3 regions of the Pseudomonas sp. X10 genome follow, and region 3 is predicted to be linked to each of the others. Evidence: riboswitches for the same ligand, from Rfam matches in the RefSeq annotation. Region 3 holds a riboswitch; each other region holds the start of a gene.
The links. Region 3 has a riboswitch for cobalamin ahead of ACYU03_RS21800 (CbtB domain-containing protein). Riboswitches for the same ligand answer to the same signal wherever they lie in the genome.
Positions count from the first base shown of each region.

Region 1: it holds a riboswitch for cobalamin, as region 3 does, so the genes downstream of both, ACYU03_RS11985 (CbtB domain-containing protein) here and ACYU03_RS21800 (CbtB domain-containing protein) in region 3, are expected to answer to the same signal.
Region 2: it holds a riboswitch for cobalamin, as region 3 does, so the genes downstream of both, ACYU03_RS10700 (TonB-dependent receptor) here and ACYU03_RS21800 (CbtB domain-containing protein) in region 3, are expected to answer to the same signal.

Region 1 covers NZ_CM142677.1:2,611,967-2,619,252, forward strand. The annotation lists gene ACYU03_RS11955 (transporter substrate-binding domain-containing protein) at 1-1,551, opposite strand, end outside; gene ACYU03_RS11960 (response regulator) at 1,559-2,179, opposite strand; gene ACYU03_RS11965 (DUF1272 domain-containing protein) at 2,473-2,733, opposite strand; gene cobM (precorrin-4 C(11)-methyltransferase) at 2,805-3,551, opposite strand; gene ACYU03_RS11975 (cobalamin biosynthesis protein) at 3,580-4,002, opposite strand; gene ACYU03_RS11980 (CbtA family protein) at 4,002-4,694, opposite strand; gene ACYU03_RS11985 (CbtB domain-containing protein) at 4,705-4,890, opposite strand; cobalamin riboswitch at 4,988-5,214, opposite strand; cobalamin riboswitch at 5,275-5,483, shown strand; gene cobW (cobalamin biosynthesis protein CobW) at 5,582-6,649, shown strand; gene cobN (cobaltochelatase subunit CobN) at 6,653-7,286, shown strand, end outside.
Region 2 covers NZ_CM142677.1:2,324,475-2,331,760, reverse strand. The annotation lists gene ureC (urease subunit alpha) at 1-887, opposite strand, end outside; gene ACYU03_RS10720 (urease subunit beta) at 884-1,201, opposite strand; gene ACYU03_RS10715 (urease subunit gamma) at 1,220-1,522, opposite strand; gene ACYU03_RS10710 (urease accessory protein UreD) at 1,533-2,366, opposite strand; gene ACYU03_RS10705 (branched-chain amino acid aminotransferase) at 2,677-3,696, shown strand; cobalamin riboswitch at 3,846-4,104, shown strand; gene ACYU03_RS10700 (TonB-dependent receptor) at 4,215-6,341, shown strand; gene ACYU03_RS10695 (DUF1624 domain-containing protein) at 6,514-7,286, shown strand, end outside.
Region 3 covers NZ_CM142677.1:4,761,049-4,768,334, reverse strand. The annotation lists partial or broken gene tnpC (IS66 family transposase) at 1-486, opposite strand, end outside; gene tnpB (IS66 family insertion sequence element accessory protein TnpB) at 550-885, opposite strand; gene ACYU03_RS21820 (transposase) at 936-1,202, opposite strand; gene ACYU03_RS21815 (uroporphyrinogen decarboxylase/cobalamine-independent methonine synthase family protein) at 1,465-2,067, shown strand; gene ACYU03_RS21810 (flavin reductase family protein) at 2,186-2,695, shown strand; gene ACYU03_RS21805 (CbtA family protein) at 2,857-3,636, opposite strand; gene ACYU03_RS21800 (CbtB domain-containing protein) at 3,633-3,815, opposite strand; cobalamin riboswitch at 3,887-4,024, opposite strand; partial or broken gene ACYU03_RS21795 (OprD family outer membrane porin) at 4,009-4,344, opposite strand; gene ACYU03_RS21790 (hypothetical protein) at 4,952-5,770, opposite strand; gene ACYU03_RS21785 (hypothetical protein) at 5,804-6,172, opposite strand; gene ACYU03_RS21780 (helix-turn-helix domain-containing protein) at 6,310-6,657, shown strand; gene ACYU03_RS21775 (hypothetical protein) at 6,667-6,888, opposite strand; gene ACYU03_RS21770 (JAB domain-containing protein) at 6,902-7,286, opposite strand, start outside.

The sequences.
Region 1 (7,286 bases), 2.1 Mb from region 3:
CCAGCGGTTGATCAGTTGGTCCATTTCTTCTGGAGGGATGCTCAACAGGGCCTTGTTGAGGATGGCCTGCAGTTGTGGTTTGTCGCTAGCCGTGGCAAAGGCCGCGGTAGCCGGTTCGTCGCCATAGAGCGAAGCTACCTGCAATTGCTCCTTGAATAGACGGCTGATGAAGTAGGTCGCGTTGATCATCGAGCTCAGCGCCACGTCGGCTTTATCCTGAGTCACGGCTTCCATGAGCTGCAACGGGTTGTCCACTTCGACCAGGCGCAGGTCTGGGTACTGTTCCAGCAGGCGGGCCTTGAGCGGGTAGCTACGGATGATGGCCAGGCGCTTGCCAGCGAGTTGGGCGGGGGAGTCCAGTGTCTGTGTGGCGCGTGTCACCAGCACCCGAGGGCTGACCAGGTAGGGGCGGGTGTAGAGCAGGCGTTCTTCGCGCTCCTGGCCATATCCCAGGGCACCGACCACATCAGCCTTGCCTTCGCTCACCTGCTCGATCATGGCCTGGACCGAGTCGCTCTGCAGGATCTGGAAGCGCAAACCGGTCCGCAGGCTGATCTGCTCCAGGACATCGGCGGTGATGCCTCGCAGTTTCTGCTGCTCATCGTTGAAGGTCAGGGGGGCCAGCGAAGGCGTGATCATCACCCGCACCAGCGGGTGTTGCTCGGCCCAGCGTCGTTCCTCATCGGTCAGGGCGGCCAAGCTGCGTTCCAGGAGGATGCTGGTGTTGCCGCTGGACCAGCGGCGCAGGATGTTCAGGCGCTCATTGTCGCTGATTTGCTCCAGGGCCAGGTCGACCAGGCGGCGCAGCCGTGGGTTATTGCGGCTGATGGCAAAGGCGAAGGTTTCCCGCGGCACTTGTACGAAATGATTGATCTTGACCCGGCCACGGAAGTTCTTGCCGATCAGGAAGTCGCTGCTGATGGCATCGCCCAGGTAAGCGTCGGCCTGGCCGAGGGCGACCGCCGACAGGCCGGCCAGGGTCGAGTGGCAGAGGATCAGTTGGGCGCCAGGATACAGTCGGCGGACGGTTTCGCTTGGCAGGTAGTGGTCGACCATGATCAGCCGCATGCCAGTCAGATCGTTGCTGCGCAAGATATTGTGCTGTGCGGTGACGATCACGGGCTGATCGTCGGCATAGGACTGGCTGAGCGTCAGTTGGGCATCTGCGGCTTCGAAGCCATTGGAGCTGCCCAGCAGGTCGATGCGCCCCTCATGCAGCGCCGCGATGGCTTGCTGGCGACTGGCAAAGCGCCGTACCTGTATGGGGATATCCAGCAGCTCGCTGATCAGCCCGGCGTAGTCTGCGCTCAATCCCTCGTAGTCCGCCTGGCTGGTATTGATGTCGAACGGGGGATAGTCGGGCTTCGAAACGCCCAGCAGCAGCGTCTGCCTGCTTTTCAGCCATCGGCGGTCGTCGGCCGGCAACTGCAAGGGCGGCGTGGCGCTGAGTGAGCGCGCCAGCAACTGTCGTAGCTCGGCGTCTTGCCCGCCTTGGGCCAACGACCCCATCAGGCTGACGAACAGCAGCAGGAGCAGGGCGGGCGCTTTCATCGACGGGTCAGATCACATTGTTGCGTTTGGCCAGGTCCACCAGTTCCACCAGGGATTCGGTCTTGAGTTTTTCCATGATCCTGCCCTTGTAGGTACTGATGGTCTTGGCGCTCAGCTTCATGGTCTGGCCAATGGATTTGTTGCTCTCTCCGCCGCTCAAGCGCCGCAGCACTTCCATTTCGCGGTTGGACAGGCTGGCCAGGCGCGCGGCTTCGCTGTCTAACGTATTACGGCTGACCGTCATGTCTGGAAAGGTCGAATAGCCCTTGACCATGGCCTTGGCGGCGAACATCAGTGCTTCGAGGTCCTCGTCTTTGTGCACGAACGCGGAAATCTTCGCTTCCATGCAGCGGCGCACGTAGAGGTCGGTGGGCTGCCCTGTCAGGACCATGATGCGTGGCGGGTGATCGAAAAGCTTCAGCCGGCGGATGACTTCCATGCCGTCCAGGCTGGGCAGTCCGATATCGAGGATGACGATGTCCGGGGCCAGTTTCCGGGCCAGTTGCACTGCCTCTGTACCATCACCGGTTTCTCCCACGACGATGAATCGTTCGCGTTCAAGGAGCACGCGTACAGCAAGGCGAATCGTGGGGTGATCGTCGACCAACAGGACTGTGGTCTTAGTCATTAGGAGAACTCCTTTTCGGAATGTGGTCCGTTTCCTGTATTACTCAGGAACAGTTCGGCGCTGGATGAGCGGGCGGCGCGCGAACAATACGTCGAATCCTGGCGTTTTAGTACAGGGAGTATAGGGGTGTTGAAAAAACAAGGACGGCCTGTTGAAAAGGCCTACAGGCATGGCTGTCTTTGAGGAGGGTGTTGCTGCTATGAGCGAGGGAACGGCGAGTATACGCAGGCTCAGGCCGCTGATGGGCCTGTGAGCGTGGTGCTTACAGGCGCAGTATCAGGGGCTTGCCCAGGTCAGGTGTTCGAACGCATGCCGTGGCAACCTTCATGAGCCTTGAGAATACGTTCGGTGGATGCTGGATTGCGCGCCAGGGCCGCACCGACGCGGGCCGGACGAGCGACCAGGGTGCCTGCGCAGTTCGGGCAATGCCCTTTGAACTGGCTGTCATTGCAAGCGCGGCAGAAGGTGCACTCGAACGAGCAGATCAGGACATCCGGGCTGTCTCCCGGCAGATCGGTGCCACAGCATTCACAGTTAGGGCGTAGCTCAAGCATGGCGGGGGCCTCGGGTGGAGAGGGACTGTCGAGTCTGCAACTGCCAGGGCTGGGCTGGCAAGCTCGCCTGCTCAGGGCCGATAGAGGTGGGCATGGCCAGCGCGGTACAGCGCCGACTCGGCGAAGGGCGCATCGCCCAGCACATGGCCGACCAGAATCAGCGCGGTGCGGCGAAAGCCCTTTTCCCGGGCGCGTTCGACGATGTCCTGCAGGGTGCCCTGTACCCAGTCCTGATCCGGCCAGGTGGCACGATGGATCACGGCGATCGGGCAGTCGGTACCGTAATGGGGCAGTAGGTCCGCAACGATCTTGTCCAGGTGCTTGACCCCCAGGTGGATGGCCAGGGTGCAGCGGTGGCGTGCGAGGTCGGCCAACTGTTCGCCAGCCGGCATCGGCGAGCTATCGCCATAACGCGTGAGGATCACGGTCTGCGCCACGTCGGGTAGGGTCAGCTCGCAGCCGAGCAGGGCCGCGCTGGCGGCCGTGGCAGTAACGCCGGGGATGATCTGGTAGTCGATGTCGAGCTCGCGCAAGTGGCGGATCTGCTCGCCGATGGCGCCATACAGGCTCGGGTCGCCACTGTGGACACGGGCGACGTCCAAGCCTTTTGCATGGGCGTCACGGATGGCTGCGATGATTTGTTCCAGGTGCAGTTCGGCACTGTTGATCACGGTCCGGGCCGTATGGCCCTCGAGCACGGCGGCCGGGACCAGCGAGCCAGCATAGATGATCACCGGGCATTGGCGGATCAGGCGTTGGCCTTTGACCGTGATCAGCTCCGGGTCGCCGGGGCCTGCGCCGATGAAATAGACCGTCATGGGGAATCCTTGCTGGGTAAAACGGCGATTATCCGTCAAACCCGGTGCCGCAGGCCAATGCCAGGGTCGCCTGGCCCTGTACGCGGCGAGGAACCTGCAAGATGGCATGGCCTTCATGGCGGGTGGCCATGGCCAGCGCCGCGCTTTCGGCGACGCCCCAGCAACCGCTGTGTCGCCAGGCCGTGGTGGAGCGGTGGCTCAACCGCGCTTCGAAGTGGGCCAGTTGCGCGGCGCTGAAGAATACCAGGGGCAGGCCGAGTTCATCGGCCAGTTGCCGTAACCCGACCTCATCCGACTTCAGGTCGATACTGGCCAGGCCCTTGAGCGCTGCCAGGGGCAAGCCATGGGTGTCAAGGGCCTGATGGAGCAGGTCGCCCAGCTCGCTGGCCGGGCAACCACGGCGGCAGCCGATGCCAGCGTACAGGGCCGGGCTGCAGCCTGCTGTGCGCATCAGGCGTGGTTGCCACGCCGGTACAGCCAGGCGGTGATCAGGCCGAGGGCTACCCAGAAGGCCGCGTTGGTCAGCCAGGAGGCGATCACGAACTGCTTGCCGAGGGCCTCGGGAGCCAGGCTTTCATGCACCTCGGGCTGCGGGGCGCCGATCAGGTGGGGCACGACCAACAGCGCTGCGCCAAGTACCTTGAACAGCCAGTGATGGGCAAACACCAGCAGTGCTAGGCCCACGGCCGTGGCGGCGGCGGTAGCGATCCACCAGCCCTGGCGCTGGCCTAGGTCGGCAGCAGCGGTGCCTGGCAGCTCCGGCGGCAAGCCCAAGGTCGGCGCCAGGCAGAACACGGCGAAGCCCGCCAGGCCCCAGAGCGCGCCAGTGGTGACCCGGCCTGGTTCGCGCAGGCTATAGAGGGCGGCGAGGATCAGGGCGAAGCCGACCGCGACCACCAGGTTGCCACCGGTGGTGGAAAGCAGGCGCTGCCAGCCATCTTCCGGCGCCCAGACCTCGTCGTCGTGCTCATGGGCGGCAACGGCTTCGCCGCCATGCTCGTGGTGCTCGCCGGCGGGGGCCGCGCTTTCATAGGTTTCCGCCTGGAGGATCAGTGGAGTGACCCAAAGGCTCTGCAACAGGGTCAGTAACAGGGCGGCGAGTAGTCCGCTGAAGCCGGCGGTACGGGCAATGCGCTTGATCATGCGGGCGTACTCAGTGGCAAGGGAAGGCGGCGCTGTGGCGGGTGTCGTGAGCGGCATTGTGCACCGCGTCGATGTGCGAGAAACCGGCGAAGTAGATCAGGCACAGGCCCAGCAGGCTGGCACCGGCGGCGATCAGTACACGCTGGCTGAGGCTGGCGGGGGTGGCGACGCTGTGCTTGGCGGTCGTGATGGGCATGACGCTTTCCTCTTGCTTGTTTAGGGGCAACAGGCAAGCGCGACGAAACCCCGGACGCGGCCCGCCGGGGTTTGCGACAACGCCCGCCCACCGCGGGGTGTTCAATCGACGACAGGCCGGTCTCCGGGCTGACGAGGACAGGGCAGTGGACGCACTGTCAGAGGCGTCACCTTCCCATGCCATACGACGGGCGCAGTGGTCTTGACGCTTTTCTCGCTTACCGTTGCGGGGGCAGCACCGGCTTTGTCCGGCCCGGTCAGGGCCTGCGACGCACCGGTTTCCCGTTTCACCCCCGAAGGGGCACCTGAACGCAGGTTGCTAGCAAATCACGGGGCCGTTTCCCCGTCAATCACAGGCAGCGGTTGACCGCCTGCAGGGCACTGCGTAGCCTAGCCGCTTCGAGGTTCTTCGCAATGGCATCCGTGCCAGGCGAAGCTAAGACGGGAACGCGGTGAAGCCGCGGCTGCCCCCGCAACTGTAAGCACTGAAAGGAACGACACAGCCACTGCGCCGAGGCGCGGGAAGGCGTCGTCCGACCCGGCCGAGGCCGGCAAGGTGCAAGCCAGGAGACCTGCCTCGTTCCGATTTCGACTTTCAACCGGGCGGGGTGATCCGGTGGCGAACGCGCCCAGGCCTTGTCCGGCTGGCGGTCCTCGTCCTGCATGCCCGCCATCCTGCCAAGGGCATCGACATGAAAACACTGGCCAAGCTCCCCGTCACCATCGTTACCGGCTTCCTCGGCTCGGGCAAGACCACCTTGCTCCGGCACATGCTCGACAACGCCCAAGGGCGGCGCATTGCCGTCATCGTCAATGAGTTCGGCGAGCTGGGCATCGACGGTGAGATCCTCAAGCAGTGCAGCATCGGCTGTACCGAGGAAGAGGCCAGCGGCCGCGTCTACGAACTGGCCAATGGCTGCCTGTGCTGCACCGTGCAGGAAGAGTTCTTCCCGGTGATGCGCGAGCTGGTCGCACGCCGTGGCGACCTGGACCACATCCTTATCGAGACCAGCGGCCTGGCCCTGCCCAAGCCGTTGGTGCAAGCCTTCCAATGGCCGGAAATCCGCAACGCCTGCACCGTCGACGCGGTGATCACCGTGGTCGACAGCCCGGCCGTGGCCGCGGGCACCTTCGCTGCCTACCCCGAGCAGGTCGATGCCCAGCGCAAGCTCGACCCCAACCTTGACCATGAGTCGCCCCTGCACGAGCTGTTCGCCGACCAGTTGGCCAGCGCTGACCTGGTGGTGTTGAACAAGGCCGATCTGATCGCCGCCGACGGTCTTGCCAAGGTGCGCGCCGAAGTGCTCGAAGAGCTGCCGCCGGCAGTCAAGGTGATCGAAGCGAGCAGCGGCCGCCTGCCGTTGGAGGTCCTGTTGGGCGTGGGCGCCGAGTCAGAGGCGCACATCGATGGCCGCCGTACCCACCATGACAGCCATCACGACGGTGATGACCACGACGACCACGATCACGATGCCTTCGATTCGATCTCCATCGACCTGCCGGAAGCTGACGAAAGTCTGCTGCTCGATGCCCTGACCCAACTGGTGGTCGAATTCGGCATTCTGCGCGCCAAGGGTTTCGCCGCCATACCGGGTAAACCGATGCGCCTGCTGATCCAGGGCGTGGGCACGCGTTTCGACAAGCACTTCGACCGCGCCTGGCGCGCCGACGAGCCACGCGTCACGCGCCTGGTGCTGATTGGCCAGGAGCTAGACGCGGCGCAATTGGAAGCGCGCCTGCGCCAGGCCCTGGGCGCCTGATCCATGCACCTGCTGCGGACCCAGCCCGGCGGTTTCGTGCCGGACGACAGCATCGCCGACCTCGGCCAGACCCCCGCCGACCTGGTGATCCTCTGCAGCGGCGATTCGCACTTGGCGCTGCTGGCCGAAACTGCCCAGCAGTTGCCGGACGATTACCCCAGCCTGCGCCTGGCCAACCCGATGCAGGTGCAGAACCATGCCTCGGTCGACCTTTATGTCGATCAGGTATTGCGCCACGCCAAGGTCATCCTGGTGTCGCTGCACGGCGGCGTCGGCTACTGGCGCTATGGCGTCGAGCAATTGGTCGCCCTGGCCGAGCAGGGCATACAGCTGATCTTGGTACCTGGTGACGATCGTCCGGACCCTGAACTGATGAGTCTGGGCAGCGTGTCGGATGAGCAGGCCGAGCGGCTCTGGCACTTCCTGCGCCAGGGTGGCAAGGGCAATGCCCTGAACCTGTTCAATTGCCTGGCCAGCCAGTGGCTGGGGCGTGACTATTCCTGGGATGAGCCGGTACAACTGCCGCGCACCGCCGTCTACCACCCGCAAAAGGGCAATGCTTGCCTAGCGGACTGGTACGGCCAGTGGCATCCCGAGCGACCGGTGGCGCCGCTGCTGTTCTACCGCTCGCACCTGC
Region 2 (7,286 bases), 2.4 Mb from region 3:
GACGGCAACACATTGGCCTGGCCGGCGGCGCGGATGATGTCCGGCGCATGGCCGCCACCCGCCCCTTCGGTATGGAAGGTATGGATGGTGCGGTCGCCGATGGCCGCCAGGGTGTCTTCGATGCAGCCGGACTCGTTGAGGGTATCGGAGTGGATGGCCACCTGAATGTCCATTTCCTCGGCCACGCCCAGGCAGCAGTCGATGGCCGCCGGGGTCGAGCCCCAGTCCTCGTGCAGCTTCAAGCCCACGGCGCCGGCCTCGATCTGCTCGCGCAGGGCCTCAGGGCGCGAGGCGTTGCCCTTGCCCAGCAGGCCGATGTTGATCGGCAGGCTGTCGGCCGCCTGGAGCATACGCGCCAGGTACCAGGGCCCTGGCGTGCAGGTGGTGGCATTGGTGCCAGTGGCAGGCCCCGTGCCGCCGCCGATGAAGGTGGTGACGCCGCTGGTCAGCGCTTCTTCCACCTGCTGCGGGCAGATGAAGTGGATATGCGAGTCGATGCCACCGGCGGTGACGATCTTGCCTTCGGCGGCGATCACTTCGGTGCCCGGCCCCACCGGTACGGTCACGCCCGGCTGCACATCGGGGTTGCCGGCCTTGCCGATGGCGGCGATGCGCCCGTGCTTCACGCCGATATCGGCCTTGACGATGCCCCAATGGTCGATGATCAGCGCATTGGTCAACACCAGGTCCATGGCGTCGGCCGAGAGCATCTGGCCCTGGCCCATGCCGTCGCGGATCACCTTGCCGCCGCCGAACTTGACCTCCTCGCCGTAGACCGTGAAGTCCTTCTCCACCTCCACCCACAGGGCGGTGTCGGCCAGACGCACGCGGTCGCCGACAGTGGGGCCGAACATATCGGCATAGGCCTGGCGGGAAATACGGCTCATGCCTGGTCCTCCAGTGCGCCCATGACCTTGCCCTGGAAGCCGTAGACCTCGCGCTTGCCAGCGTAGGCCACCAGTTGCACGGTACGCGCCTGGCCCGGCTCGAAGCGCACGGCGGTGCCGGCGGCGATGTCCAGGCGGTAGCCCCGAGTAGGGTCCCGGTCGAAAACCAGAGCGTCGTTGACTTCAAAGAAGTGGTAATGCGAGCCGACCTGCACCGGTCGGTCGCCATGGTTGGCCACGCTGACGCTCAGGGTCGGGCGGCCGGCGTTGAGTTCGATGTCGCCCTCGGCGACCTGGACTTCTCCGGGAATCATGCTGCGCTCCTGTGGCGGTCAAACGATGGGGTCATGCACGGTCACCAGTTTGGTGCCGTCGGGAAAGGTCGCCTCGACCTGGACGTCGTGGAGCATCTCGGCCACGCCCTCCATAACCTGGTCGCGGCTGAGTACTTCGCGGCCCAGGCTCATCAGCTCGGCGACGGTACGGCCGTCACGGGCGCCTTCGAGCACCGCCGCGCTGATCAGCGCCACCGCTTCCGGGTAGTTGAGCTTCAGGCCGCGGTCGCGACGGCGCTCGGCCAGCAATGCCGCGGTGAACAGCAGCAGCTTGTCTTTCTCTCTCGGGGTCAGCTCCATGGTGCTTCTCTCAGGTAGCCCAGATGCGCGGGGGGCATGGCGCCAAGCCGATCACGGCGGGGCGCAGCACATGCCACAGGCGCTGCAGGGTGTGTTGCAGATGTTGGTTGTCGTGATCGAGCAGACGAATCACCAGCAGTTGGCCAAGCAAAGTGGCGCCTGCCGGCGTCGCCAGCGTCTCCAGCTCGGCACGGACCAGGTCGAGGGCCGCGGCGTCGGCCGGTGCGGCGCAGAAGGTCGCCAGCAGCGGATGGCCGGCGAGCTTGTCCAGGTTCCCGCCGTCCAGGCGCAAGCGCTCGTGCAGGCCGGGATCTTCAGGCATGTCGATGATCAGGCGGCTGTCCAGGGCGCCGTGGCTGAACGTCTCGTTCATCACCGGACGGCCCAGGCACAAGGTCTCCCAGGCCAGCAGGCGGGCACCGGGGGCGAGGCTGAAGCGGCTGTGCAGCGCGGCGCGCGCGCCGGCGAAGAAGATGCTGTCCTGGGGCAACCATTCCAGCGTGCTGCCCTCCTCCAGCACGAAGCGCTGTTCGAGCTGCGCGGTCGGCCCGGCGCTGCGGTAGAACTTGCTCGCCCCCGGCATCGTCAGCAAAGCGTGGCTGCCCGGCTCAAGGTGGATGTCCAGGGCCAGGCGGTCGCCTCCGACGATGCCTCCCGGAGGATGCAGCACATAAACGTGGCACGGCGCCCCTTCGGGATAGAACGGGCGCTGCACCAAAAGAGGTCCGAAATGTTTACGCGCACCAATGCAGGTCATGCGCTCGCGTCGGATGAAGCGCAGCTTCAGCTCCGCGCTCCAGCCCGCCTGCGCCTCAAGGTTCGCGATGTTTTCCGGCATGGACATGCCCAAAGCCCCGGTACATGCGGCACAACGGCCGCCTCGGTTGAACAACCTGCATCCGCCCGAAGGCGCATGCCTGACCAATCGATCAGTAATCGATGGGCAGGCCGTTGCAGGTTGCGGGCCAACCTGAGGGGTGCGCTGTTTTGAGGCAGACGGGAATGGAGGCGATGGCCTGGTGGCCACACCACTTAAGGTACGCACCAATTCGTGACTGGCCGTTTCCGATCTGCGGCGGATGTATTATCGTGGCGAGGTGCGCAATTAACAGCGGCCTGAGCGATCAGGCATCTGCAAGACAATAGAGGGTGTCATGAGCAACGAAAGCATTAACTGGGACAAGCTGGGCTTCGACTACATCAAGACTGACAAGCGCTACCTGTCCTTCTGGCGCAATGGCGAGTGGGACCAGGGCACCCTGACCGAAGACAACCAGCTGCACATCAGCGAGGGCTCGACCGCCCTGCACTACGGCCAGCAATGCTTCGAAGGCCTGAAGGCCTACCGCTGCAAGGATGGTTCGATCAACCTGTTCCGCCCGGACCAGAACGCCGCTCGCATGCAGCGCAGCTGCGCTCGCCTGCTGATGCCGCAGGTGCCGACCGATGTGTTCATCGAGGCGTGCAAGCAGGTGGTCAAGGCCAACGAGCGCTTCGTTCCACCGTATGGCAAAGGCGCCCTGTACCTGCGTCCTTTCGTCATCGGCGTGGGTGACAACATCGGCGTGCGCACCGCCCCCGAGTTCATTTTCTCGGTCTTCGCCATCCCGGTCGGCTCGTACTTCAAGGGCGGCATGACCCCACATAACTTCCTGATTTCCAGCTACGACCGTGCTGCCCCACAGGGCACCGGCGCGGCCAAGGTCGGCGGCAACTACGCAGCCAGCCTGATGCCGGGGGCCGAAGCCAAGAAAGCCCACTTCGCCGACTGCATCTACCTGGACCCACTGACCCACTCGAAGATCGAGGAAGTCGGTTCGGCCAACTTCTTCGGCATCACCTCCAACAAGGAGTTCGTGACACCGAAGTCGGCCTCGGTGCTGCCTGGCATCACCCGCCTGTCGCTGATGGAACTGGCAGAATCGCGCCTGGGCCTGAAGGTGATCGAAGGCGACGTGCTGATCGACCAGCTCGACCGCTTCATCGAAGCCGGCGCCTGCGGCACCGCTGCTGTGATCACCCCGATCGGCGGCATCGAGTACCAAGGCAAGCTGCACGTCTTCTACAGCGAAAGCGAAGTCGGCCCGGTCACCCAGAAGCTCTACAGCGAGCTGACCGGCATCCAGAGCGGTGACGTCGAGGCACCGGCAGGCTGGATCGTCAAGGTCGCCTGATCGCCCTTCCCTCTCTCGCCGCCGTGTCCAACGGCGGCGTGTTGTGCAGCCGGACATCGCAGCCGTCGGTGTCCGGCCCGCCGCACAAGCTGGCATCGCCGCACACCAACGCCCCTCCAAACGATTGACTGAATATCCATTCGATGGTCAGATGCGCGCCAGTTTCAGGTGTCCTGCGCCGCCGTGCGCAGGGTGAAACGGGAAGCCGGTGCGTCATGTCCCCATGACTAGTCCGGCGCTGCCCCCGCAACGGTAAGCGAGCGAATCCTTCGACATACCACTGTGTGCAAGGGCTGCTCCCGCTTCATTCGCGACCGCGAATGAAACAGGAACAGACCTAGAGCATGGGAAGGTGAAGGCGTCATGACCCTCGCAAGCCCGGAGACCGGCCTGAAGCTTCGTTTGGCAACCCGCGGTGGGCGGGCGCAGGCCGGTTTTCGCGTGCGCGCCTGCGTGCGTGGTTCCTTCATGCGTTGTTTCCACCGGGATTCATTCATTCCTGTTCGCAGTGGAACGACATGTCCCGCATCAATAAGCTTCACACCCTGGCGGCCTGCCTGGCCGTCTCCCTTCCGGCCCTGGCCGATGAGCAAGACAGCAAGGTCCTGGCCCTGCCCTCCACGGCTATCACCGATACCCGCGACGCCCAGACCATCGACCTGGCCACGCCTGTGCCAGCCGGCTCGCGCCTGAACCTCAGTGCCCTGGAGACCCCGGCCAGCACCAGCAGCATCACGGCCGAGCAGATCCAGCAGCGCGCCAACCTGACCGTACAGGACGCCGTCACCCGCTCGCCGGGCATCACCTCGGCCGGGACTCCGGGTAACGGCGGCACCGCCCTCTCGGCGCGCGGCTTCACCGGCCATGGCTCGGTGATGACCCTGTTCGACGGTGCGCGCCTGTACACCGGTGCCGGCACCCAGACCTTCCCGGTCGACCCCTGGATGGTCGAGCGCATCGACGTGATCCGTGGCCCGGCCTCGGTGCTGTACGGCGAAGGCGCCACCGGCGCGGTGGTCAACGTAATCCCGAAAAAACCCTTCGCCGGCGAGATCCGCAACCATCTGCGCCTGGGCTATGGCTCCTGGGACCGCCAGCAGCTTGGCCTGGACAGCGGCGGTAGCCTCAGCGAGCGCCTGAGCTACCGCGTGACCCTCAACCGCCAGGAAGGCAACGGCTGGGTCGACCGCGGCGATTCGCGCAACCTGGCCTTGAGCGCCGCCCTGCGCTTCGACGCCACCGACGACCTGAGCTTCACCCTGGCCCACGAGCGCGGCGACGCCGAGCCGATGAACTACTTCGGCACCCCGCTGATCGACGGCCACTACCGCGACAGCTTGCGCAAGAAGAACTACAACATCCGCAACGACGTGCAGCGCTACCACGACGAGTGGACCCGCTTCAACACTGACTGGACCATCAGCGACACCGTCAGTGCCAGCAACCAGCTGTACTACATCAAAAGCCGCCGACATTGGCGCAACGCCGAGGACTACACCTGGGATGCAGACCGCGAGCAACTGCTGCGTGAAAGCTTCCTGGAAATCAAGCACAACCAGGAACAGATCGGCGACCGCCAGAGCTTCACCTTCGACCACTCGCTGTTTGGCCTGGCCAGCAAGACCGTGGTCGGTGCCGAGTACAACAAGATCCGCTTCAATGTCGACAGCAACTCGCCATACAACGACATCGGCGGCGATTACATCGACCCGTGGAGCCCAGCGCCAGGCTGGTTCCACAGCGACTCGCCGCTGCGCCCGCAGACCTTGAGCACGACCCACACCTTCGCCCTGTTCGCCGAGAACCGCACCCAACTGACCGAGCGCCTGTCGCTGGTCACCGGCGTGCGCCGCGACCAGAACCACATCGACCGCGACAACCTGGTCGATGGCAGCCGCAGCGACCGCAGCCTGCAAGGCGGCAACTGGCGCGCCGGCCTGGTCTTTGCCGTGACCGACGACCTGTCGCTGTACGGCCAGTACTCCACCAGCGAAGACGGCGTGAGCAACCTGATCAGCCTCAGCCCGACGCAAATGAACTACGACCTGACCGAGTCGAAGCAGACCGAGTTCGGCCTCAAGCAGCGGTTCTGGGAAGGCCGTGGCGAGTGGACCCTGGCGGCCTATCACATCGTCAAGAAGAAGCTGCTGGTCGCCGACCCCATCAGCCATACCAGCCAGCAGGCTGGGCAGCAAACCTCCGACGGTTTGGAAGCGTCCCTTGAACTGGCCCTGGCCAACCAGTGGCAGGTTTCGGCCAACGCCTCGGTCGTACGCGCCAAGTACGACGACTTCTTCGAGATGGTCAGTGGCACTCCAGTGGACCGTGCTGGCAACCGCCCAGCCAACGTACCACGGCGCACCGCCAACCTCTGGGTGAACAAAGGCTTCGCCCACGGCGTGGACGCTGGCATCGGTCTGCGCTACGTCGACCAACGCTACGCCAACACCGCCAACAGCCAGAACGTGCCCGGCTACACCGTGGTCGACGCCAACCTCGGCTGGCAGGTACTGCCGGACGTGCGCCTGGGCTTGCAGTTGAACAACCTGTTCAACCGCGACTACGTGGTCTCGGCACACAGTGGCGAACAGTGGCTGCTCGGCGCGCCACGGTCGTACTTCGCGACGGTCGACTACAGTTTCTGATCGGGCAATGTGAATTGGGGGTAGGAGCCAGCGGCCGGTGCTGCATACGTCTACGTACCGGTCCTGTCTCTGGCGAAGCCCAACACGCAGAAAAGGCTCGCGGCGGCAAATGAAATAGTTATAAGATAACGTTTCATTTGACATCCAACCCTTGCCTGCGACTTCCCCCTTCATGACAAGCACCTGCGCCACGCCCACCCTCATCGCCCAGCGCCTGCAGAGCATCGACGCCCTGCGTGGCCTGGTGATCCTGTTCATGCTGCTGGACCATGTCCGCGAAACCTTCTTCTTGCATCGCCAGGTCAGCGACCCGATGACCATCGATGCCACCGAGCCTGCGCTGTTCTTCAGCCGCACCCTGGCGCACCTGTGCGCGCCGGTGTTCGTATTGCTGACTGGCCTGTCGGCCTTTCTCTACGGCGAGAAGCACCAAGGCCGCCGTGATGTCTCGGCGTTCCTGTTCAAGCGCGGTCTGTTCCTGGTGGTGCTGGAGTTCACCTTGGTCAACTTCGCCTGGACCTTCCAGTTGCCGCCGAGCGTGATCTACATGCAGGTGATCTGGGCCATCGGCATCAGCATGATCGCCCTCGCCGGGTTGGTCTGGCTGCCACGCCCAGGGCTGGTGGCCGTGGGCCTGCTGATCGTCGCCGGGCACAACCTGCTCGATGGCCTGCACTTCGACGCTGGCTCTGCCCTGCACGTGCCATGGGCGATCCTGCATGACCGTGGTTGGCTGGCAGTCTCCGAGAGCCTGCGCCTGCGCACGTCCTACCCGGTACTGCCATGGATCGGCGTGATCGCCCTCGGTTATGCCCTGGGCCCCTGGTTCGCCCGCACCAGCCAGGCCGGCGAACGCCAGCACCGCCTGCTGCTCGCTGGGGTCATCGCCCTGCTCGGCTTCGTCGTGCTGCGCCTGTTCAACGGTTACGGCGAAGCCCCTTGGTC
Region 3 (7,286 bases):
AGGCCCATTTGCCTCGCACATGTTGCTCGACGGTAAACACGCCCGGCGTGTAATCCAGCTTCTCGCTGACGTCTTCGCCGATGCGTTGAAGCTGGCAGCCGCAGGCGCACTGGGTATTTTCAGGCTCGTGGCGAAGCACCGTGCGCGGGAACTGCGGCGGCAATGGCGAACGTTTCGGGGATTGCCGTGGCTCGGCTTGTGGCGGAACCGGAAGGAGCTGTTTCAGCTCGGCCTCGATAGCTTCAAGGTCGGTATCGAGCAGGTCATCCAGCAAGCTGCTTTGCGCCGGGCTGATTTGCTCGCTGCGCTTGGCAAACTTGTGGCGTTTGAGTAGAGCAATTTCGTAAGTGAGCTCTCGATGATGGTTTCATCGTTCTGAATCTTCTTGCTCATCGCCTCGACTTGAGACTGCAACTGCAACGCCTGTGCCGCCAAGGCACGAAGCTGTTCCGGGGTCATCTGGTCGAGGTTAGGCGAGAAAGTCATGCCACCGATTGTGCCAGAGCAGACGCGGGACGACGACAAGTAGACCGGCCAAATGGCCGGCGTTTACAGCACAGTAATCACACCGCCTGCGCCAACGCGCTGCCACGGTAGGCCGAGTACCAACGCCTGGAGTTGGTCGCTGTCGAGTTCGACCTCGCAACCATGGCGAATGCCTGGCCAGTGAAACTTGCCTTGGTTCAGTCGACGCGTTGCAAGCCAAACACCCACGCCATCGTGCACCAGCACTTTCATCCGGCTAGCTCGGCGATTGGCGAACAGATAAGCGCAGTGCGGCTTCGCCGCACCGAACACCGCGATCACTCGGGCCAATGCCGTTTCGGTGCCGGCGCGCATGTCCATCGGCTCGGTGGCCAGCCAGATCGCATCGATGCGGATCATTGAGCGACAGCCCGAATAAATTGCGCGCAGCCCTCGGGATCTGAGGTTGGCTATTTCACCGTGATCACTTGCCCAGCCATCGGCAACTCGATGGTCACTGACGCTTCGGCTGGTCGTTTAGGTGCGGCTTTTAGTGGGACGAACGCCGGTAGCGAAGCCGCTGCGGGCTGATCTCGATAAAGCGGCAGCCATTTGCGGATGACGTTGGCATTGATGCCGTGGCGGATGGCGCCACTGGAAACCGTTGCGCCAGGTTGCAGGCATTCCTGAACGACTTGGCCTTTGAACGGTTTCGGATAAGAGCTTCGTTGGCGCATGGAAATCCTGGCGATAAGGGTGATCGCGTCCGCTTAAAAATACGTGGACACCATCGCCCTTAATGCTGGAGTTCGGAAGGTGAGTTCGCCGGACGCTTAGTGCGCCAGTTAAAGCTGGCGGAGGATAGTCGATGAAAGTTCGATACTGGTAAGAAATGGCGAATCAACCAGACCCCGAGTCATGCATGTTGCACCGCGAGGTGCAGGGTGAAGCGTTGACAGGGGAAACCGATGGGCCAGCCATTGAGCCGCGAAATCAGAAATCCGGGACGCCGATGCTGTTAAGCGAAGCAGAAGGCAATTCGCCAAGATCCTCAACCAGGAAGCCCGGGAGCTCGAGGCTGCCGGCGTGGACATCATCCAGTTCGATGAACCCGCCTTCAACGTCTTCTTCGACGAGGTGAACGAGTGGGGCGTCGCCACCCTGGAACGGGCCATTGAAGGCCTCAAGTGTGAAACCGCCGTGCACATCTGCTATGGCTACGGCATCAAAGCCAATACCGACTGGAAAAAGACCCTGGGCTCGGAATGGCGGCAATATGAAGAAGCCTTCCCCAAGCTGCAGAAATCGAGCATCGATATCGTCTCGCTGGAGTGCCATAACTCCCACGTGCCGATGGACCTGATCGAGCTGATCCGCGGCAAAAAAGTGATGGTGGGCGCCATCGACGTGGCCAACCACGCCATCGAAACCCCCGAGGAAGTGACCAATACCCTGCGCAAGGCCCTTCAGTTCGTCGACGCCGACAAGCTCTACCCGTGCACCAACTGCGGCATGGCTCCGCTGCCACGTAGCGTGACAAGAGGCAAGCTCAGTGCCCTGAGTGCAGGCGCGGAAATTGTCCGCAGAGAGCTCTCGAACTAGTGCTGAGCCTGACTCGAAGGTGGTAAACGCAGGCTCAGCTTGAGGTCAGCCCGAATACTCGGGCTGACTCGGGCCGTCTCCAGCACGTTCGAGCAGTACCTTATACCCAGGATCTACTATGTCATTCCCTAGTACTGCTATCGAGCCGTCGAGCTTCCGCGAAGCGCTTGGGCACTACGCCTCTGGCATCACGGTAATTACCTCGCACATGGACGACGAATCGATTGGCTTCACCTGCCAGTCGTTCTATAGCGTGTCGATGAGCCCGCCGCTGGTGTCATTCAGCGTAATGTCCAGTTCGGCTAGCTACCCTAAAATTCGTCAGGCAGGTCGATTCGCGGTCAACATCCTGTCGGGTGAACAGGTCAGCATTTCCAACCAGTTCGCTCGGCGAGGCACGGACAAGTGGTGTGGGGTCGAATGGCGGGAATCGCCGCTGGGGAATCCGATCATTGCCGGTAGCCTGCATTGGCTCGATTGCGAAATCCACGCTGAGCACGTAGCGGGCGATCACCTGATCGTCATTGGTGAAGTGAAAGCGTTGGACCTGCAGGAAGCTGCTGCTACGCAGCCCCTGCTGTATTTCAAAGGACAATATTGCAACCTCGCCGAGTTTGGCGCGGTTTGAGTGCTCACCCTCGCGGTCCTCTTTGATGTTTCATCGGCTGCTGCTTCGGTATCCCCTGAAGCATATTGCCGTGTTGGAGCCTGATCAGGGGTAAACCCTGAATGGAAAAGACGCCTGATGTTTCCATCAGGCGTCCTGGTTTTTCCTGGTTAGCTGGTCCGTCAGGACTGCAGCCTGGCGTTATGCCGGCTCCGGGGCGACAGGACTGGGCCTTGGGCCAGCCAGCCGAACACCAGGCCGAGGACGGTCCACAGCACTACGTGGATGCCGAGCGAGGCGATACGGAAGTTCCACAGCAACGAGGCGGAGAACTCTTTCGGTACCTCGTTGATGGTCGGGAACAGTTTGCCAGCTACCGACATGATCACGGTGTAAAGCACGATGGCCATGACCGCTGCAGTCCAGCCGCCGCTGCGGGCTAGCAGCTTGCGGAACAGGTTGACCGCTACCACCAACGCAGCGATCGACACTACCAGCATCAGGAAGAACAGCTTGGTGCGCTGCCCGATGGTTTCGGGATCACCGACCGCCGGCGGGTTGGCTGGATACTTCAGGGCGGGCACCAGGATCACGCTGATGAATGCCAGCACGGCAAGAATAGCCGCCAGCCCACGGGGGCCGATCCTCAGGCTTCCCATGCGACCCATGGCGAAGGCGAACACCAACGCGAAAATGCCGCCGATGGACACGCTGTAGACCACCATGCCTGTGAACAACCCGATGGTGCTCTGCACTTCCCGGCTGACCAACTCTTCTTCTTCGTCAGCGGCGCCATCGCCGTGATCATGGCTGTGCGTCATGGTTTCTTCGAAGGCGATGGCCTGGTCGACAGAGGGCTCACCGAACACCTTGGCGAAACCAAAGGCGAGGATGCCCGCCAACAGCCCGGCTAGCATGCCGCGCAGCAGGAGATTACCAATCATGTCGCGTTCCTCGGTCAGTGGCAGGGAAAGCCCAGCATGTGGCGGCCGTCGTGCACGAACTCATGCACATAGGCACCCGAGATCAGTGAGGTGGCACCTTGTTCTGCGCCGACGAAATAGATGGCCAGCAGCAGTAGCAGGCCAGCGAAAATCGCCCAGGGCAGGATTTCGCTCAGTGGCAGCGAGGGCAGCGACAAGTCGCTATCGGGGTAGTGGCAACGGTAGTGGCCATGCGAGGCTCCTGGAGAATGACGCGTTCGGTCAGGATGTTGTGGTTGTCGACAAAACTGGGGTCTGGCTCTCGGGTATCGATTACAGTGGCGCGACCGCACCGGGCTTTCACCGGCTTCCCAATTCGTAACAAAATAATACATTCCTGTTGCTAACTTCGCTCGTGAAGGTTGCTCCTGATGAAACGTATTCTGTTAAGGGTAGATCGTAGCGGGCCTGCCAGGACTTTTCGTTGGGGGCGTTGAAGTCGGACAACTGCACGGCGTTGCCGATGAAGATCGCGCCACGGGTGACATAGTCGAACGGTGTATTGCCATCCACCTGCTGCCAGCCGAGGCTGAAGGTATGCGGACCCTGGCTGTAGCGCGAAATGACGCTCCAGGTGGTGTTGTCGATGCGTCCGAAGAGGGCCTTGCCGGTGTCGGTGGTGCGATACAGGTTCAGGTCTAGGCTCAGGCTCCGTCGATCGTCCAGGGCATGGCTCAGCGCGATGCCGTGTACTTCCCGCAGGTGGAAGTGATCGCTGACATCGCCAACGCCGTGTGGCAGATCGCCTGACCAAGATTGCTGTTACGTGGTCGAACTTGCGTTGGTAACCCGCTGCAGATTGCTCGCTTGTTAGATGGCGTGAGTAGCCGGAACCGTTTGATTCAACATCACCGACGAGATGGTTCCTACAGGGTATTGCGCACCCTTGGAGGAGCCGGGTTGCGATATCGCCAAGCACACGCAGACAGCACATCCATGTGATAGGTATATGGGCACATCCATTTATATATGCCGGCCAAGCTCATGATCGGCGCCGCTCGTTTGCTGCTGCATGTGCAAAGGGCGAGTGTTTGAGTTACTTCGTCCCAGTCAATTAACTTCAGAAATTCCAGTCGCTTAATGGTGACTGGATTTCTTATGTCTCACGGTTTAGGAAACAGTGGTCATTTGCTCAGATTTTTTCAGGGGGAGTTCCAGGTTATCCTTCATGGAAGGGTTGCCATGGGCTAATACCAACAGCTGGATGTGTGATAGTGGATGTTTCACGTGTGTGGGGTTGTCACTGACTGCACAAAAAATAAAAGGGCACGGAATGTTTCCGTGCCCTTGCATATTAGTGAATGCCGACAGGTTTGTCGTTCTTGTCATAGCAGATCGGATGTTCGCAATATCCGCCAGCGTTTAGAACTTCCAGTTCATAAACCTCTGGGAGGTAGTGCTTAAGCTCCGCCTTAGTTACTTTATTTCCGTTGATAGTGCACTCGTCGTCCGCACGTGGGTTGCACCATGCTTCCTTTACTTCGATATTTTTTGTGGGTTTTGTCATGACGTTTTCTTCAGTCCGAGGGGTAACATCACTGGAAGAGCTAATCCCAATTTGCGCGTCAAGGCTATACGCTCCGACAGTGTCTTTTACAGTCGTTGAACTGATGCCGTGGTCGAGTAAAAATTCTTGCAGTGTTGTTCGTGCTTGCGCGTAGGTAACTTCTTTCCCTTTTTTGTGGGGACCACCATCCATGCGATAGGCAATCGGGTAGCCATCTTTGCTTTCATATATGTAGTAGTAAATGGACAGGGTAAAGCTGAGGTCTTGTCCGTACATGCCATAGGCGCCCGAGCCATTGGACGCACGACAGGTGCCACGCTGGCATGCGCCGCTTATCTGATTACTGAAGCTAATGTTACGCTGTTGTTGAGCGTCCCACCTGGTAATATTTCTAGGTAGGGTGTACCAAGTGCAGCGATAGAATTTAGCGCCATACTGATTTTTGGCTTCTGCGCAGGGAATTGCATAAGGTAAATCATTCATTGATTTTTCGTTGGGTAGCGTGCTTGGATATAGATACCCATAGTCAACATCCGCTTGAGCATTAAGCGAGAATAATAGTGGTAATAAGCCTGCTGTTTTCAGTATGCTTGATTTGGCTTTCATGTGCTTTGTCTGCGATGATTTGAGAAGGTTTATTTATTTTTTGTTTGCCCGTTTTTTATAGGCTACTTTGAGTTTTTTATTGACGTAATCTTTTACGATTTCATAGTCCGGGTCGTAAGTTGCGAGCGTATGGCCAACCCCCGCTGCTGCGGTCAATGTGGCAAGGGCCAATGTGGCGGGTGTAGATACCACGCTAAAGACTGCTCCTAGGGCTCCGCCTTGGATCAGGGATCCTTTAACATCTGTCCTGACTCGGCACTTCATGCCGAGGGCCTCTATCTTGGTTTCTACCAGCTTGATCCCTTCCATGAAATTTCCTCTGAGGCCGACTACCTCGAAGGACGATTTGCCTCTCACGAGACCTTCAATCTGCGCTTCATTCAGACCAGTTACGACGATCATGCTGCTTTGTGCTCCCTGCTTGGGATTTGAATTGGCGAGAAGGTCGAATATCAACCTTTAGGGTTGAGTATCGGCTCGCGAGGTCCTTCATGTCAACAGGTTGATGGCCAACCATTCAGGTTGCTCTGGAGGACGGCATGTCAAAAACCGATTCGAAGCAGTTGGCTGAGGTTGTGGGCCAAGCGATTGCGCGCCAACGAATGCGTTGTAAGTTGAGTCAGGAACAGGTCGCTGAGCGATTGGGGATCGGTAGTGAAGCCGTATCACGTATCGAGCGCGGGGTCGTTATGCCAAACGTGGAGCGTCTGGTTGAACTCGCTTCGGTTTTCGGCTGCGAGACAGCTGACCTACTGACCGAAGGTAGCTCGCGCCCGGAGGATCAGGCGCGCCGCCTGCAGAACTTACTATCTATCCTGACGGCGGATGATCGGACGCTGGTGCTGGAGATGGTGGAGCGTCTGGTGGAACGTCTCAGCCGCAGCTGACCTGGCTGCTTACGTGGAATGGTCACTGCAAGGAGGTGGTGGCTTTGTCGGTGTTGCCTCTGATGTCCGGAACACTTTCAGCAGTAGGCAAAGAATCCAGCATGCCAGCAGCGCGGCGATCAGTAGTGGCGGAAAGCGCACCAGTAAAATCACCAACAGCAAGAGCGCCAGGCAGCCAGCGAGAATGCCAACGAACATAAACACGGCAGCCAAGACCCGTAATAGCGTCATCTTCATTTTCTCCTCACAGGTGACCCTGTTCTGCCAACGATAGGCAGCCTTCGCGACCTACGATGATGTGGCCCAGCGTCCGCACCCCGACTAGGTACAGTGCCTCCTTTCGCTTGTGGAGCAGGTTGCGGTCCGCCTGGCTTTCGGGCCCCCTGAGGGATGGTTGTGCACTTGGATCAATGCAGCGGCGTTGTGCTTCAGAGCTGCCTTGAGGGCGGCTATCAAGGTGGAGAAGGGCAAAAACCTCATGCTCGTAATCGCCCAGCGGCGCCTGCAGGTGGCTGGACACCGTCTTTGGAGAGGTCTGCGAACGTCCGCGGCGCATACGCAGATTCGCCAACTGCAGGGCCATCAATAGAATGTCGGTTTCGGTGATCGGTGACTCGATCAGGTAGGTG